3 regions of the Bacillus cereus group sp. BfR-BA-01316 genome follow, and region 3 is predicted to be linked to each of the others. Evidence: riboswitches for the same ligand, from Rfam matches in the RefSeq annotation. Region 3 holds a riboswitch; each other region holds the start of a gene.

Region 1 (4,589 bases), on a different contig from region 3:
CCGCTTTTCTTTTGCAAAAATAAACAGGAAACAACATGAAAATAACGAATATACTATATACTAAGTTAAAGGTTGTATAGTATATGGTGATCGGGTGATGACATATGATTTATGTGGAAAAAGTCATTATTGTAGAAGGTAAATCGGATAGAAGAAAGATTGAATCTATTATTCGTGAACCAGTGGAAATTGTTTGTACAAATGGTACAATTGGTTTGTCGAAAATGGATGAGCTCATTGATCAATTTTTTGATAAGGACGTATATGTGCTAGTGGATGCTGATGATGCAGGAGAAAAGTTAAGGAAACAATTCCGAAAAGAATTTCCGCAAGCAGAGCATATTTATATTGATCGCTCGTATCGCGAGGTGGCGACTGCACCTTCTTCACATTTAGCAAATGTGTTATGGGGAGCTGACATTGACGTTTATACAGAATATTTACGGTAAGGAATGATAGAAGTGATTGATTGGACAGGTGCCGAAGCTACAGCCCTAATAGGAAATGAAGAAAAAACAGTGTTATATGTGTATACACCAATGTGTGGAACATGCCAATTAGCAAAGAAGATGTTAACGGTCGTCGAGATGACGATTGAAGATTTGAAAATTGGAATGTTAGATTTAAATTATGCCCCGCATTTAGCGAAAGAGTATGGGATAGAAAGTGTACCGTGTTTACTTATTTTTGAAAATGGGACACTGATGAAGAAAATATATGCATTTCATTCGGTTGAATATTTATATACGGAATTAAAGTAGGCGGCAAAGTTTTTGCCGCCTCGACATATTTCTTGGGAAATATGTCGACATGCGTGATAGATACAGTATTTGTCGAGCGAAAGTAACAGGATTGCTCTTTAATAAGAGGGAATGGTATGTAATAGAAAGTGATATGAGGGATGTGATTTAGGATGAAATTATATTCTTTGCTGCAATCATTTGTAAATTACGCTAATGGTCAATATCATTTAGAACCGCTTTTAAGGCAAGGAGAAAGAACTGTTAATTTTCGTTTTGGAGATGAATGCTGTTCGTTACAAATTTCAAGAGATTATATAGAACTTTTGAAAGAGGCGAGAGGAACGGAACAAATCGTTTGTTTAGAGGAAGAGGATGTACAAAAATTAGTGACTGGAAATATGAGGTTGCAAAAGTTAATGAGTGATGGACGGGTACAATATTCTGGAACGTATCGAACGATGTTATTAGTTGAATCGATGTTTCATATATGTAAACCGATGTCAGTCGGAGCTTAAAATTCTGAAGTTTCTTTTTTTACGAAAATTTCTGTTGACACAGCATGTGGATATTGATACAATTCAATTCATAAAATATAGACAATTTCATAAATTTTAAATCAGACGAAAATTTAATCTGATTTCTCTTATTAAGAGAGGTGGAGGGACTGTGCCCTGTGAAGCCCGGCAACCGTCAACTTATGTTGAAATGGTGCCAATTCCTGCAAAGCAAATGCTTTGAGAGATGAGAGAGAGGTATAATGTTGTTATATACGCATATAAACCTTTCTGCTTCTCTAGAAGCGGAAAGGTTTTTTTGTTGTTTGAATGCGGAGGACATTCAAACAGCAAGATGAGCAGTAGCGATAGATTACACGCATCAAAAATAAAAAATTGCGGAGTAAATCTAAAATCTTTATGAAATCTAGCTCCAGCGGCTAGAACAGTCGGTCGTTTCATCCCTTCCTATGAGGCAAAAAGCGCCTCTACGTCAGGGATTCCAACGCCCTCTTGTTCTAAACGAGCCGCTTGCGCTTTTTATTTAAAAAAGGGGTGATACACCATGATTTTATTAGAGAATGTAAAGAAAATATATAAGGCAAAAAGCGGTGATGTCACTGCTGTAGATAACGCCAACTTACAAATAGAGAAAGGCGAAATATTTGGTGTTATCGGATATAGTGGCGCTGGGAAAAGTTCTTTAATCCGATTGTTTAATCAGTTAGAGAAACCAACGTCTGGGCAAATTACAATTGCGAATCGTGTGATTTCAGCAATTACTGGAAATGAACTTCGTAAGGCAAGACAAGAAATCGGAATGATTTTTCAGCATTTCAACTTACTTTGGTCACGAACTGTGCGTGAAAATATCGCATTCCCACTTGAAATTGCAGGTGTCGATAAGGCGGAGAGAAGAAAACGTGTCGATGAGTTAATTCATCTTGTTGGATTAGAGGGAAGAGGAGACGCGTACCCATCTCAGCTAAGTGGTGGACAAAAGCAGCGCGTCGGGATTGCAAGAGCGTTAGCTAACAATCCACAAGTACTTTTATGTGATGAAGCAACGTCAGCTCTTGATCCGGAAACGACGGATCAAATTTTGGATTTATTGTTAGATATTAATAAGCGTCTCGGATTAACAATTGTATTGATTACGCATGAGATGCACGTTATTCGCAAAATTTGTAATCGAGTTGCTGTAATGGAGAAAGGGAAGATCGTAGAAACGGGTCCAGTACTTGACGTATTCCGTAATCCACAGCAAGACATTACAAAACGATTTGTACAGCAGTTAACTGATTCTGAAGATACGAATGAAACGATTGAAAGTTTAATAGAAAAGTATCCAGATGGAAAAGTAATTCGTTTGCAGTTTGTCGGTGAAGCGGTAGAAAGACCGGTACTTCAAAGGTTAATGCAGCGCGGTGATATAGAAGTTAGCATTTTGCAAGGAAATATCGCACAAACGAATAACGGCTCTTACGGAAGTTTAGTCGTTCATTTAAATGGTGAAGAAACAGCAATCCAGCAAGCAATAGAAGGGATTCATCAAGATCAAGTAGAGCTGGAGGTGATTGCACATGGATAAGTTAATCGCAAATGTTGATTGGAATCAAATGTTAGAAGCAACTGGTGAAACGTTATATATGACGGCAATCGCAGCGCTTGCCACATTTGTTTTAGGACTTATTTTAGGACTATTACTCTTTATGACAGCGAAAGATAATTTATGGGAAAATAAAGCGATTAATACGGTGATTGGAGCGTTTGTAAACATTTTCCGTTCTATACCGTTCATCATTTTAATTATTTTATTAATCCCATTCACAAAGATTCTTCTCGGAACAATTCTCGGAGCGAGTGCAGCGCTGCCAGCTTTAATTATTGGAGCGGCACCATTTTACGCGAGAATGGTTGAAATCGCACTTCGTGAAATTGATAAAGGTGTAATTGAAGCTTCAAAAGCAATGGGAGCAAAAACAAGCACAATCATTTTGAAAGTATTAATTCCAGAAGCGTTACCAGCATTAGTATCTGGTATTACGGTAACGACAATTGCTTTAGTAGGTTATACAGCAATGGCAGGTGTTGTTGGTGCTGGTGGCCTTGGAACACTTGCTTATTTAGAAGGGTTCCAGCGAGGAAATAACGATGTAACAATCGTTGCGACAATTTGTGTATTACTAGTTGTATTTTTCATTCAGTGGATTGGTGATAGTGTAACGACTCGAATAGATAAAAGATAATGAAAAACGGGAGGGTATTTCAAATGAAAAAATTATTACTTACAGCACTTATTACAACTTCGATTTTTGGGCTAGCTGCTTGTGGTGGGAAAGATAAAGATGAAAAGAAACTAGTTGTTGGTGCTTCTAACGTACCGCACGCTGTTATTTTAGAAAAGGCAAAGCCGTTACTTGAGAAAAAAGGAATTGAGTTAGAAATTAAAAAATTCCAAGATTACGTGTTGCCGAATAAATCATTGGCGGATAAGGATTTAGATGCAAACTACTTCCAGCACATTCCGTATTTAGAAAAAGAAATTAAAGATAAAAAATATGATTTTGAAATAGCGGGGAAAATTCATTTAGAACCAATTGGCGTGTACTCTCAAAAATATAAGAGCTTAAAAGAACTTCCAGACGGGGCGACAATTATTATGAGTAATTCTGTTGCTGATCATGGACGTGGTTTAGCAATTTTACAAAAAGAAGGCATTTTAAAAATTAAAGACGGAGTAGATCCAGTTAAAGCGACTCCGAAAGATATTGCAGATAATCCGAAAAACTTAAAATTCAAAACGGATATCGAGCCTGGTTTATTACCACAAGTGTATAACAATAAAGAAGGCGATGCAGTTCTAATTAACTCTAACTATGCAATTGATGCGAAATTAAATCCAGAAAAAGACGCAATTGCAATTGAAGGTAGTGATTCACCGTACGCAAACGTAGTAGCAGTTCGTAAAGGCGATAAAGATAAGAAAGAAATTAAAGCTCTTGTAGAAGTGCTGCATTCTAAAGAAATTGAAGATTTTATTAATAAAGAATATAAAGGGGCAGTTGTTCCTGTAAAAGAATAATCGTTTGAAGAAGGGCTGGTGTATGCCGGCTCTTTTTTCTAACTACATAACTATAGGGGAGAAGGGGAGACGTCATATGAAAAAGATTATACTGTCAGCTGTTACAGCACTGTCTGTATTTACATTAGCTGCCTGCGGGGGGAAAGAGGAGAATAAGCTTGTTGTTGGAGCTTCTAACGTGCCGCACGCTGTTATTTTAGAGAAAGCACAACCGATATTAGAGAAAAAAGGTATTAAATTAGAGATTAAAAAATTCCAGGACTATGT
Region 2 (4,589 bases), on a different contig from region 3:
TTTAAACGGAAAGCTAGTTTTATACTAGCTTTTTTATATAATAAATCATTCGTTATCTATACAGCTTATTACCTTCCTCCACTCTACCTCTGCATGATTTAATGCTTCATATATAAACAAATCTTCACACACCTTTTCAATCATATGAGGATTGTTCTTAAGGAAATTCCACTGCAATACTTTAGGAAGAAAATATGTTTCATATTCTTTACTTCCCTTTATTACCTCATCAACTTCTCTTTCACAAATCCCTCTTATTAAATAATCATTTCTTAATTGTACCTGAATTTGTTTTAACGTTTCACTACACTTCTTCAATTGGACTAAACACTTAATATACGTACGAAAAAGTTCGTCATCATAATTGCAACAATTTATAATACGATCGATTTCATTCATAAATTAAATCTTCCCTTTCTTTAACATCTCCTCTACGATTTGCACATTTTTCGAACTTTGTAATAAACGATTTAATACTGTTAGTAACTCTTCTTTTTCTAAACCATTCAGTTGTTCTTTAACTGTACTCTCACCAGCACTTTGAATATCATAAACGACCGCTGCCATATGCTTACAAAAATTCTCATAAGGACACTCACAGCTACTTTCTGTAAAATCTTCAAGATCAATAATCACTTCATAATTCCCTGCATTTCCAGTAACGAAAGCAAATACTTTCTTGTCGTGTATTTCAACATCTTCTACATGTCCTTCTTCATAGTATTCATGCCCTCTATCTATAATGTACTTTGGAATCCATTTCGTTATATCTTTTAATAAGTAAGCGTACATAACAACACCCCTTCCTTTAATTCCCTTTTGACTTCAAAAACCCTACATGTTATTCTAATAACTGTCAAGTAGCGAGTCTACGTGACAAAACGACTGACACCTATTCGGCGAAGGTGTCTCTTTTCATTTGCAGCCGATATGAAGTGCCTCTTTCAGGCACATTCAATCTTTGACACTACACACTCAACACCATTCCCTGTATCAGGCTGCTTTAGCAGTCTTTTACTCTACATACTTCAAAAAAAAGAGAGCTCAGCTCCCTTTTCCCGCTTTATAAAGTACCCCTTTTTCAGCATAGAGATATTCATCATCAGCTAAAGTAATTTTCCCATCCAGTTTGAGTTCATCTAATAATCTTGATAAATAAAATTGATGTAACATTTTTTTAGTGAATTTTCCTTCATGATGCGAAACGATATGTTCTTGAATATCTAACAATGATATTGGCTTATCCTGCTCTATCATATATTCATAAACTGTACTACGCAGTTTTACGTATTTTTCGAGTGTCACAGTACTTCGCAACCCCTTTCTTCTTATTATATGTTTTCGTAATCGGTTTTTTTGCAACAAAAAAACCTCTCCGATAAGAAGAAGTTACGTATATATCTTCGTCTTATCTCCCAGAACAAATATGTTCTGCTGGAATTAGCACCTGCATCGCGGTTGCTGGGTTTCATCGGGCCAGTCCCTCCACCTCTCTGGATAAGAAAATATTCACTTAAATCTTACTATACGTAATTTCACTTTAATTGTCAAACAAATACAACAAATTATATTTTCTTCCTTACTGTTCATACTATACATATATGAACATTCAAGGAGGATTATGAAATGCATCAAAATGCTCGCGGCTATGTACAAGATTCTTTTCAATCATTACAAGAAGCAAAACATTGTTTAGAAGAAGCACTACAAACTGTTGAAGAAGATTTTAATCGCGCACGTATTGAACAATCCCTTTACGCTGTAGAGCAAGCCCTTCAACGTTGCGATTACACCGTTCACATTTTAGAACAAGAATGAAAACTTCCCATCAAAAGATGGGAAGTTTTTTCAAATGGCATACTTCATCATTATTGCCGTTATTATTAAAAAATATACAGAATTAACAATTTCTAAAATCCCTACTTTTAATATAGAAATCTTTTTGCCATACAACATAATGGCCCGAATTACACTTGGTACAAATATGAGTGAACACCATGGATTTATAGTAAATACGATTACCGTTAATACAATATGATATCCCCAAGATATAAAACGATACTTCGGATTATTTTTTTCACGAATCATCGTTTTCACATAAAACGTACTTCCTAAAAAATATAGAAATGAAATAAGCGCAATGAATAATGCTGTTCTATCAATAAATTTCATTGAGAAATAATAACTTATTAAGCCGCCTATACAAAACACTATAATCGCGCAAATGTCATTTAGTAATGCTCGTTCATTTTTTTGACGAGCGTAATACATATTTACAATAAACAACGGAATCATTAATACTGCGAATAAAAGAATTCGCCATTCATATAATAAAGAAATCATCCCAAATACAAATGCAATGATAAAATAAACAATTGTAGCGTGTAGAAATTCTTTTTTTCGTCTTTTCCTTATGTACATGAGAAATGGATAAGTAGCTAGATAGATAAAGAACCAGGCTAAAAACAATGGGACATGATAAAAAGTAGGTTTGCCAAGTAATACACTTAATAGAAATGGAATAACAAGCATCGCCCATGCTCCATGCTGTTTCGGAATAACTAACTTCATTAACTATACACCTCCCTCTTGAAATTAGTTCTCACCTGCTATTATACAAATAATTTCATATAATAACGGATATATATTGAATCTATTTTTTGACAATAAAAAATGCTTCTTACAATATGTAAGAAGCATGAAAGAGGCAAACGAATATGTAAGTCGCGACCCTACCTTATATGAATATGCTTTTCTATGTCACCTTATGCTCATCTAATATACCGTATTTCTTTTTAAATCTTGTGAGGATCGTAATCCATGACGTACTAAATAACAGAAGGAAAATAACATTCGATATCGCGTGACTAAGATCGAAAGAAAAACTTGCGACATAGTAGGCAATAACTGTCTCCCACGTTGCTTCCTGTATAAAACCAAGAAGACCCCAAAAATTCATAATCCAGCCAAATAAAAATCCAACGACGAATCCGTACAACAGTCTTCCCCACAGTTTTTTCATTAAAAATGTATTACGTAATAGCCCAGCTATAAACCCGATCATGCCCCAAGAGAACATTTGCCACGGAGTCCACGGACCTTGTCCTAAAAAAATGTTAGATACAATAGCCGCCGTTGCCCCAATCATAAAGCCAGTTTCACTCCCAAAAACAATTGCAGAAACGATAATGACAAAAGAAGTCGGTTGTACACTTGGTAAAATAGAAAATGGTACCCGGCTAACCGCTGCAATCGCCGCTAACACAGCAACGATAACAATTTCACGTGAAACAAACGACTTCCTTTCAAAACGGACGTAGAAAGGTAGCATAATGACAGCTAATAAAAACAAACTACTTACCATGTAATACCCGTCCATAATAAGAGTCGTAAAGAGTAGTGTACATATTACAACGGCAAAAATAAATATTATAAATGCAACATATCGTTTGGACACGCTTCGTACACATCCTCCCACGTTAATGCAAATGGCAACTCTCTACGGATGAATCGGTTAATAGATGTTGTATAAAAGAAGTTACCACTAAAGAACTCTTTCGGTGCATCATTCATAATGACCTTCCCGTCAAATAACATCATACATTGATCAACGTATTTCGCTGCAAACTCAATATCATGCGTTGCCATTACAATTGTTGTACCTTCTTTTTGCAACTGTTTAAATAGCTCTCCTACTCTTTCCTTTTTCCATGGATCTAGTCCCTTTGTCGGCTCATCCAGTAATAATAAAGTTGGCTTTGATAATAACGTTGTACATAATGCCAGTAATTGTTGCTCTCCGCCGCTACAATCATGTGGATGCCGCTCTTTAAGCGAATCTAACCAGAACTTTTTCAACATCTCTTCTGCTATTACTTTTCCCTCTTCGCCATATAATTCACGCGCACGCTCATAAACCTCTTCCCATACTGTATCAAATGTAAAATGATAGTACGGATGTTGCGATACATACCCTATACTTTTAAATCGTTCTTTCGAATCAATTTTATGTATCACTTTTCCATTCCACTTTACCTTACCTCTTCTAGCTTTTTGCAATCCTGCTAAAATAGTTAACAGTGTAGACTTCCCGGTTCCATTTTTCCCAACTAGAGCTGTCCATTTTCCCTTTTCGATGTTCACTGTTAAATCTCGTAAAATAAGTGGACTATTTTTTTCATATTGAAAAGATATATGTTCTGCACTTAAAATTACTTCTTGCTTTTCACATTGTTCTACTTGCCCATTCCTATATGATATCGCTGAAAAATCATTCATTTTCATTTGCGCTTCTCGCACTGTAAATGGAATATCTTCTACATTCCACTCTAAAAACAATCTTGGAATTTGCGGAATGAATGGACGGAACTTTTCTACTGCCCACATGTTCGCTATCACACTTTTAGGAATATCATCGTAAACAATTTTCCCGTTATTCATACAAACGACACGAGTCGCTAGCGACATCACTTCATCTAAACGATGTTCACTTAAAACTATCGTAATTCCAAGTTCTTCATTAATACGTTTTAATAATCCTAAAAACTCTTTTGCAGCAATCGGATCTAGCTGAGCTGTCGGTTCATCCA
Region 3 (4,589 bases):
TAGTGAAATAGATGTCATTTGAAAGGTTTGAATTGTTGCTTCCCATATTACGTTACCCCACTCATCCAAAAAGGACTTGTTTCCCATAATCTGTTCTACCTCCTTCTACGATGATCCCTTGTTCTTGCAAAAATGATAAGGCACGGTGTACTTCACTTTTTTCACCTTGCATATGAACGACCAGTTTCCCATATGCCTCATGTTTTAACTGCGTAATATTGCCTGATAAAATATTAGGATATACGTGGAAACGTTTTGTAGCAACAGCTAACGCGGGTTCTCCTGAAGAGGTTCCAATAAATGAAAGTGTTACGATTTCTCCAGTACTTTGTAGCTCTTTCTGTACCTCTTCTGGAATTTTAGCTGCAAATGCGCTATTTACAAATTTCTTCGTTGTTACATGTTGTGGATTTGTGAAAATATCTTTTACGGTTCCACTTTCAACGACAGATCCATGTTCCATTACAGCAACTTGGTCACATATACGCTGGATGACATTCATTTCGTGTGTAATTAGCAAAATCGTAATTCCGATTTCTTCGTTGATCTTTAATAATAAATCAAGAATAGAATCGGTCGTTTCCGGATCTAATGCGCTTGTTGCTTCATCACTTAATAAAACTTCAGGCTCATGAGATAGTGCGCGGGCGATCGCTACACGTTGTTTTTGACCACCAGATAATTCACTTGGATAGGCATCTTTTTTATTAAAGAGATCAACAATGCGTAAATACTTTTCTACCCTTTTTTCAATTTCATTTTTTGGAAGACCAGATAGACGTAAGGGTAGTGCGATGTTTTCATAAACGGTAACGGTTTTAAGTAAATTGAATCCTTGAAAAATCATGCCGATTTTTTGTCTCGCTTTTGCGAGTTCTTTCGTCGATAAGGTTGTTAAATCTTGATCGTTTACAATGATATTTCCTGTCGTTGGTTTTTCTAATAAATTTACACAGCGAATTAATGTACTTTTACCAGCGCCGCTATATCCGATGATTCCAAATACTTCGCTCTTCTTTACTTTAAGGGAAGTTGGTTTAAGAGCCTCAACATTCCCTTTTTTTGTTGAGAATACTTTGGAAATATTTTTCAATTCAATCATTATAGTCAGCTCCTACCAAGACGGTAAAACAGAACCATCGAATTTTTTCTCAATGAAATCTTTTACTTCTTTAGATTGATAAGCTTTCTTTAATTTATTTACAACAGCATCATCTTTATTTTCAGTACGAACAACGACCCAGTTCACATAGGGTGAATCTTTTCCCTCGCGGAAAATAGAATCTTTTGCGGGACTTAATTTTGCACCTAATGCAAAGTTTGTATTAATCGCAGCCGCCTTTACTTCACTTAGCTGCGTTGGTAATTGAGATGCCTCTAATTCAATAATTTTTAAATTTTTTGGATTTTCAATTACATCTTTTGCAGTCGCTTTTTCTGTAGCTTTTGGATCGATTTTTAAAACCCCTGCTTTTTCAAATAGCTTTAAAGCACGCAGCTCATTTGTTGGGTCATTTGGGACAGCAATTGCGTCGCCCTCTTTTAATTCTTTTACATCTTTTAAGTTTTTAGAGTATATACCCATAGGGAATGTTACTGTGGAAAATACTTCAGTTAATTTCATATTACGTTCAGCTTTAAATACGTCTAAATAAGATTTAGTTTGGTAGCTATTTACATCGAGGCTTTTTTCATCTAAAGATACGTTTGGTGCTACATAATCATTAAATATCTTTACATCGATTTGGAGGCCATCTTTTGCTGCAACTTCTTTCACCTTTTCAAAAATTTGTTCATGCGGTCCGCCTGTTACACCAACGGTAATCTTTTTCTCATCTAATGCTTTTACCTCTTTATCAGAATTAGCACCACATGCGCCTAACAATAATACAGCTCCACTTACAATACTTAATAATACCTTTTTCATTTATAATTCCTCCTTAATATGCGTTCTAAAATAAAAAGCACCTCTCAAAAATAAGAGAGGTGCCGAATAGACGAAATAGGTTCCTCTCTTATCTTCCAAAACGAAAATCGTTCTGCAGGAATTAGCACCTTAGCTTATACGTTATAAGCTCGGTTGCCGGGCATCATCGGGCCAGTCCCTCCGCCACTCTTGATAAGAGTATGTGTATTTAGTTTTTAAATATGGTACTAATAGTAAATCTTACAAAAAGAATTGTCAATATTATTTTCTGAATATATTTTATTTTAAGGTAATCGAAACATTGCCTTTCTTATGTCCCATCTCTACATACGTATGAGCTTCTGAAACTTCTTCCAATCGGTAAGTTCTATCAATAACAGGTTTTAGCTTTTCTGTTTCAGCTAGTTGTTTTAATAGGCTCATATCGTCTTTACTGACCTTTGCCATTGTTCCATTAACAGATACGTATTTTCCATTAGGCGTTAATGCTTTTTCACAAAGGGATTTTTTATACTTTCCAACTGCATCAAATATTATATCGTAGCACTCGCCTCGTTCAGTAAAATCTTCTTTCGTATAATCAATTGCGTTATCAGCCCCTAAAGATTTTACTAGCTCAAAATTTGAATTACTACAAACAGCTGTAACAGTCGCGCCGAAATATATAGCAAGTTGCACAGCGGCGGTACCTACTGATCCGGAGGCGCCATATATAAGTACTTGCTGTCCTTTTTTTATGTGTCCTTTTCTCAAAAAATGTAATGCTGAAGTTCCGCCGAAAGGAATAACTGCAGCTTCCTCATACGTCACATTGGTAGGTTTTAATGCTATCAATCCGCTTTCATGTACACATGTGTATTCAGCATAACCACCAACGTTAAGTCCTGTTAATGCAAAGATGTGATCTCCCTTTTTGAATTGAGTCACATCTGTTCCTATTTCTTCAACCTCTCCAGCTAATTCTACTCCAAGTATAGGTTTTCTCGGTTTTCTAAGCCCTAATACAAGTCGCATAGGAATCCAAAATAAAAGTGGACTAGTTAAAGCTTCGCATTCTACAATCGCCAGTTGTTACACTTGTTGCGTGAATCTTAACTAATACTTCATTCTTTTTAGGAGTAGGTTTCTTTACGTCTTGAAGCTTGAGAACGTTAGGTGGCCCGTATTTTGTGCAAATAATTGCTTTCATAGCAACCTCCTGAATTAAGTTATTTTCCTCTACATCATATTTAAATGTTTTTTTAATCATGCTTATGGTTTCACTTCATAATAAGTAAAAGAAAGATAGTTCTTTTTTAGAGTGTAGTATTTTCCTTTTAAGAAAGTAGGTACAATAAGAATAGAGAGAAGTACTAGTGAGATTAGAATTTCAAACGAGGAGAGTGCCATTTGAAAAAAAGAAAAATAGCGGTTGTAATTGTAGCGTATACAGTGTTGCTCACGACATCTATATATACATACAAAGAGCAACTGGATCATCCTATTATGAGTGATGTAGGGAAGTTGCTTCCAACGAAAATTAAACGTGTTGAAAATGCTGAGGATGAAAGTTCATTAAAAAAGTTAGTGCAAGATGCAACTGTTTCTGGAGAGAAGATTTCCATTGCAGGTATGCAACATAGCCAAGGCGGGCAGACGTATTATCCGAACGGTACGATGCTTGATATGAAAGGGTATAATGAAATATTAGAATTCGATCCGGAGAAGAAGAGGATTAGGGTGCAAAGCGGTGTCACATGGAATGACATTCAAAAGAAAATCAATCCGTATGGTCTTGCAGTTCAAGTGATGCAATCTCAAAATATTTTTACTGTTGGTGGTTCATTAAGTGTAAATGTACATGGGCGTGATATTCGTCATGAAGCATTGATTGATACAGTAGAGTCGTTCAGATTATTAATGGCAGATGGTATAGTACGTGATGTAAGTAGAGAAGAAAATGCTGACTTGTTTCCGTATGTAATTGGGGGATATGGATTGTTTGGTGTGATTTTAGATGTGACGCTACAGTTAACAAACGATGAATTGTATGAAACGCATACGAAGGTACTAGATTATAAAGAATACTCTTCATACTTTAAGAATAAAGTGCGAAGAGACGAGAATATACGTATGCATTTAGCACGTATTTCTGTTGCCCCAAATTCATTTTTAAAAGAAATGTATGTGACAGATTATGTACTGGCAGAAGATCAACAGAAGTTGAAAGAGTACAGCAAATTAAAAGAAGAAAATATTATAGCTGCGCCGAAATTTTTGCTCGGGTTATCACGTTATAGTGACTGGGGAAAGGGCGTATTTTGGGATATACAAAGAAGTTATTTTGAACGTACAGATGGTAAGTACGAAACTCGAAATAATGTAATGAGATCTGATAGTGCTTTTATGGAATACGATAATCCAAACTTGACCGAAGTTTTACAAGAGTACTTTGTACCGATAGATGGTTTTGCAGAGTATATAGATGATTTGCGAATTGTTTTAAATGAAGAGGAATTAAACCTTCTTAACATTACAATCCGCTATGTAGAAAAGAATGAGAATGCGGTGCTATCTTATGCGAAAGATGATATGTTTGCGCTTGTGCTTCTAATTAATCAAGGGCGTTCTGAAGATGAAATAAAGAAAACAAAACTGGCTATTCAGAAGATGATAGATGTTA

What was found. Region 3 has a riboswitch for S-adenosylmethionine ahead of MR071_RS14645 (MetQ/NlpA family ABC transporter substrate-binding protein). Riboswitches for the same ligand answer to the same signal wherever they lie in the genome.
Region 1: another riboswitch for S-adenosylmethionine. It lies ahead of MR071_RS01125 (methionine ABC transporter ATP-binding protein); the one in region 3 lies ahead of MR071_RS14645 (MetQ/NlpA family ABC transporter substrate-binding protein).
Region 2: another riboswitch for S-adenosylmethionine. It lies ahead of MR071_RS22630 (hypothetical protein); the one in region 3 lies ahead of MR071_RS14645 (MetQ/NlpA family ABC transporter substrate-binding protein).

What each region holds. Positions count from the first base shown of each region.
Region 1 covers NZ_JAKUGX010000001.1:219,383-223,971, forward strand. Annotated here, with positions in the region: gene MR071_RS01110 (toprim domain-containing protein) at 105-449, shown strand; gene MR071_RS01115 (thioredoxin family protein) at 453-761, shown strand; gene MR071_RS01120 (hypothetical protein) at 914-1,258, shown strand; SAM riboswitch class I at 1,384-1,491, shown strand; gene MR071_RS01125 (methionine ABC transporter ATP-binding protein) at 1,803-2,828, shown strand; gene MR071_RS01130 (methionine ABC transporter permease) at 2,821-3,486, shown strand; gene metQ (methionine ABC transporter substrate-binding lipoprotein MetQ) at 3,510-4,322, shown strand; gene metQ (methionine ABC transporter substrate-binding lipoprotein MetQ) at 4,399-4,589, shown strand, end outside.
Region 2 covers NZ_JAKUGX010000040.1:20,402-24,990, reverse strand. Annotated here, with positions in the region: gene MR071_RS22645 (short-chain fatty acid transporter) at 1-5, shown strand, start outside; gene MR071_RS22640 (group-specific protein) at 46-399, opposite strand; gene MR071_RS22635 (SWIM zinc finger family protein) at 403-792, opposite strand; gene MR071_RS22630 (hypothetical protein) at 1,045-1,365, opposite strand; SAM riboswitch class I at 1,406-1,504, opposite strand; gene MR071_RS22625 (hypothetical protein) at 1,627-1,818, shown strand; gene MR071_RS22620 (YwiC-like family protein) at 1,849-2,571, opposite strand; gene MR071_RS22615 (ECF transporter S component) at 2,756-3,457, opposite strand; gene MR071_RS22610 (ABC transporter ATP-binding protein) at 3,430-4,589, opposite strand, start outside.
Region 3 covers NZ_JAKUGX010000017.1:71,993-76,581, reverse strand. Annotated here, with positions in the region: gene MR071_RS14655 (methionine ABC transporter permease) at 1-87, opposite strand, end outside; gene MR071_RS14650 (methionine ABC transporter ATP-binding protein) at 62-1,102, opposite strand; gene MR071_RS14645 (MetQ/NlpA family ABC transporter substrate-binding protein) at 1,115-1,927, opposite strand; SAM riboswitch class I at 2,013-2,126, opposite strand; partial or broken gene MR071_RS14640 (NAD(P)-dependent alcohol dehydrogenase) at 2,207-3,116, opposite strand; gene MR071_RS14635 (FAD-binding oxidoreductase) at 3,317-4,589, shown strand, end outside.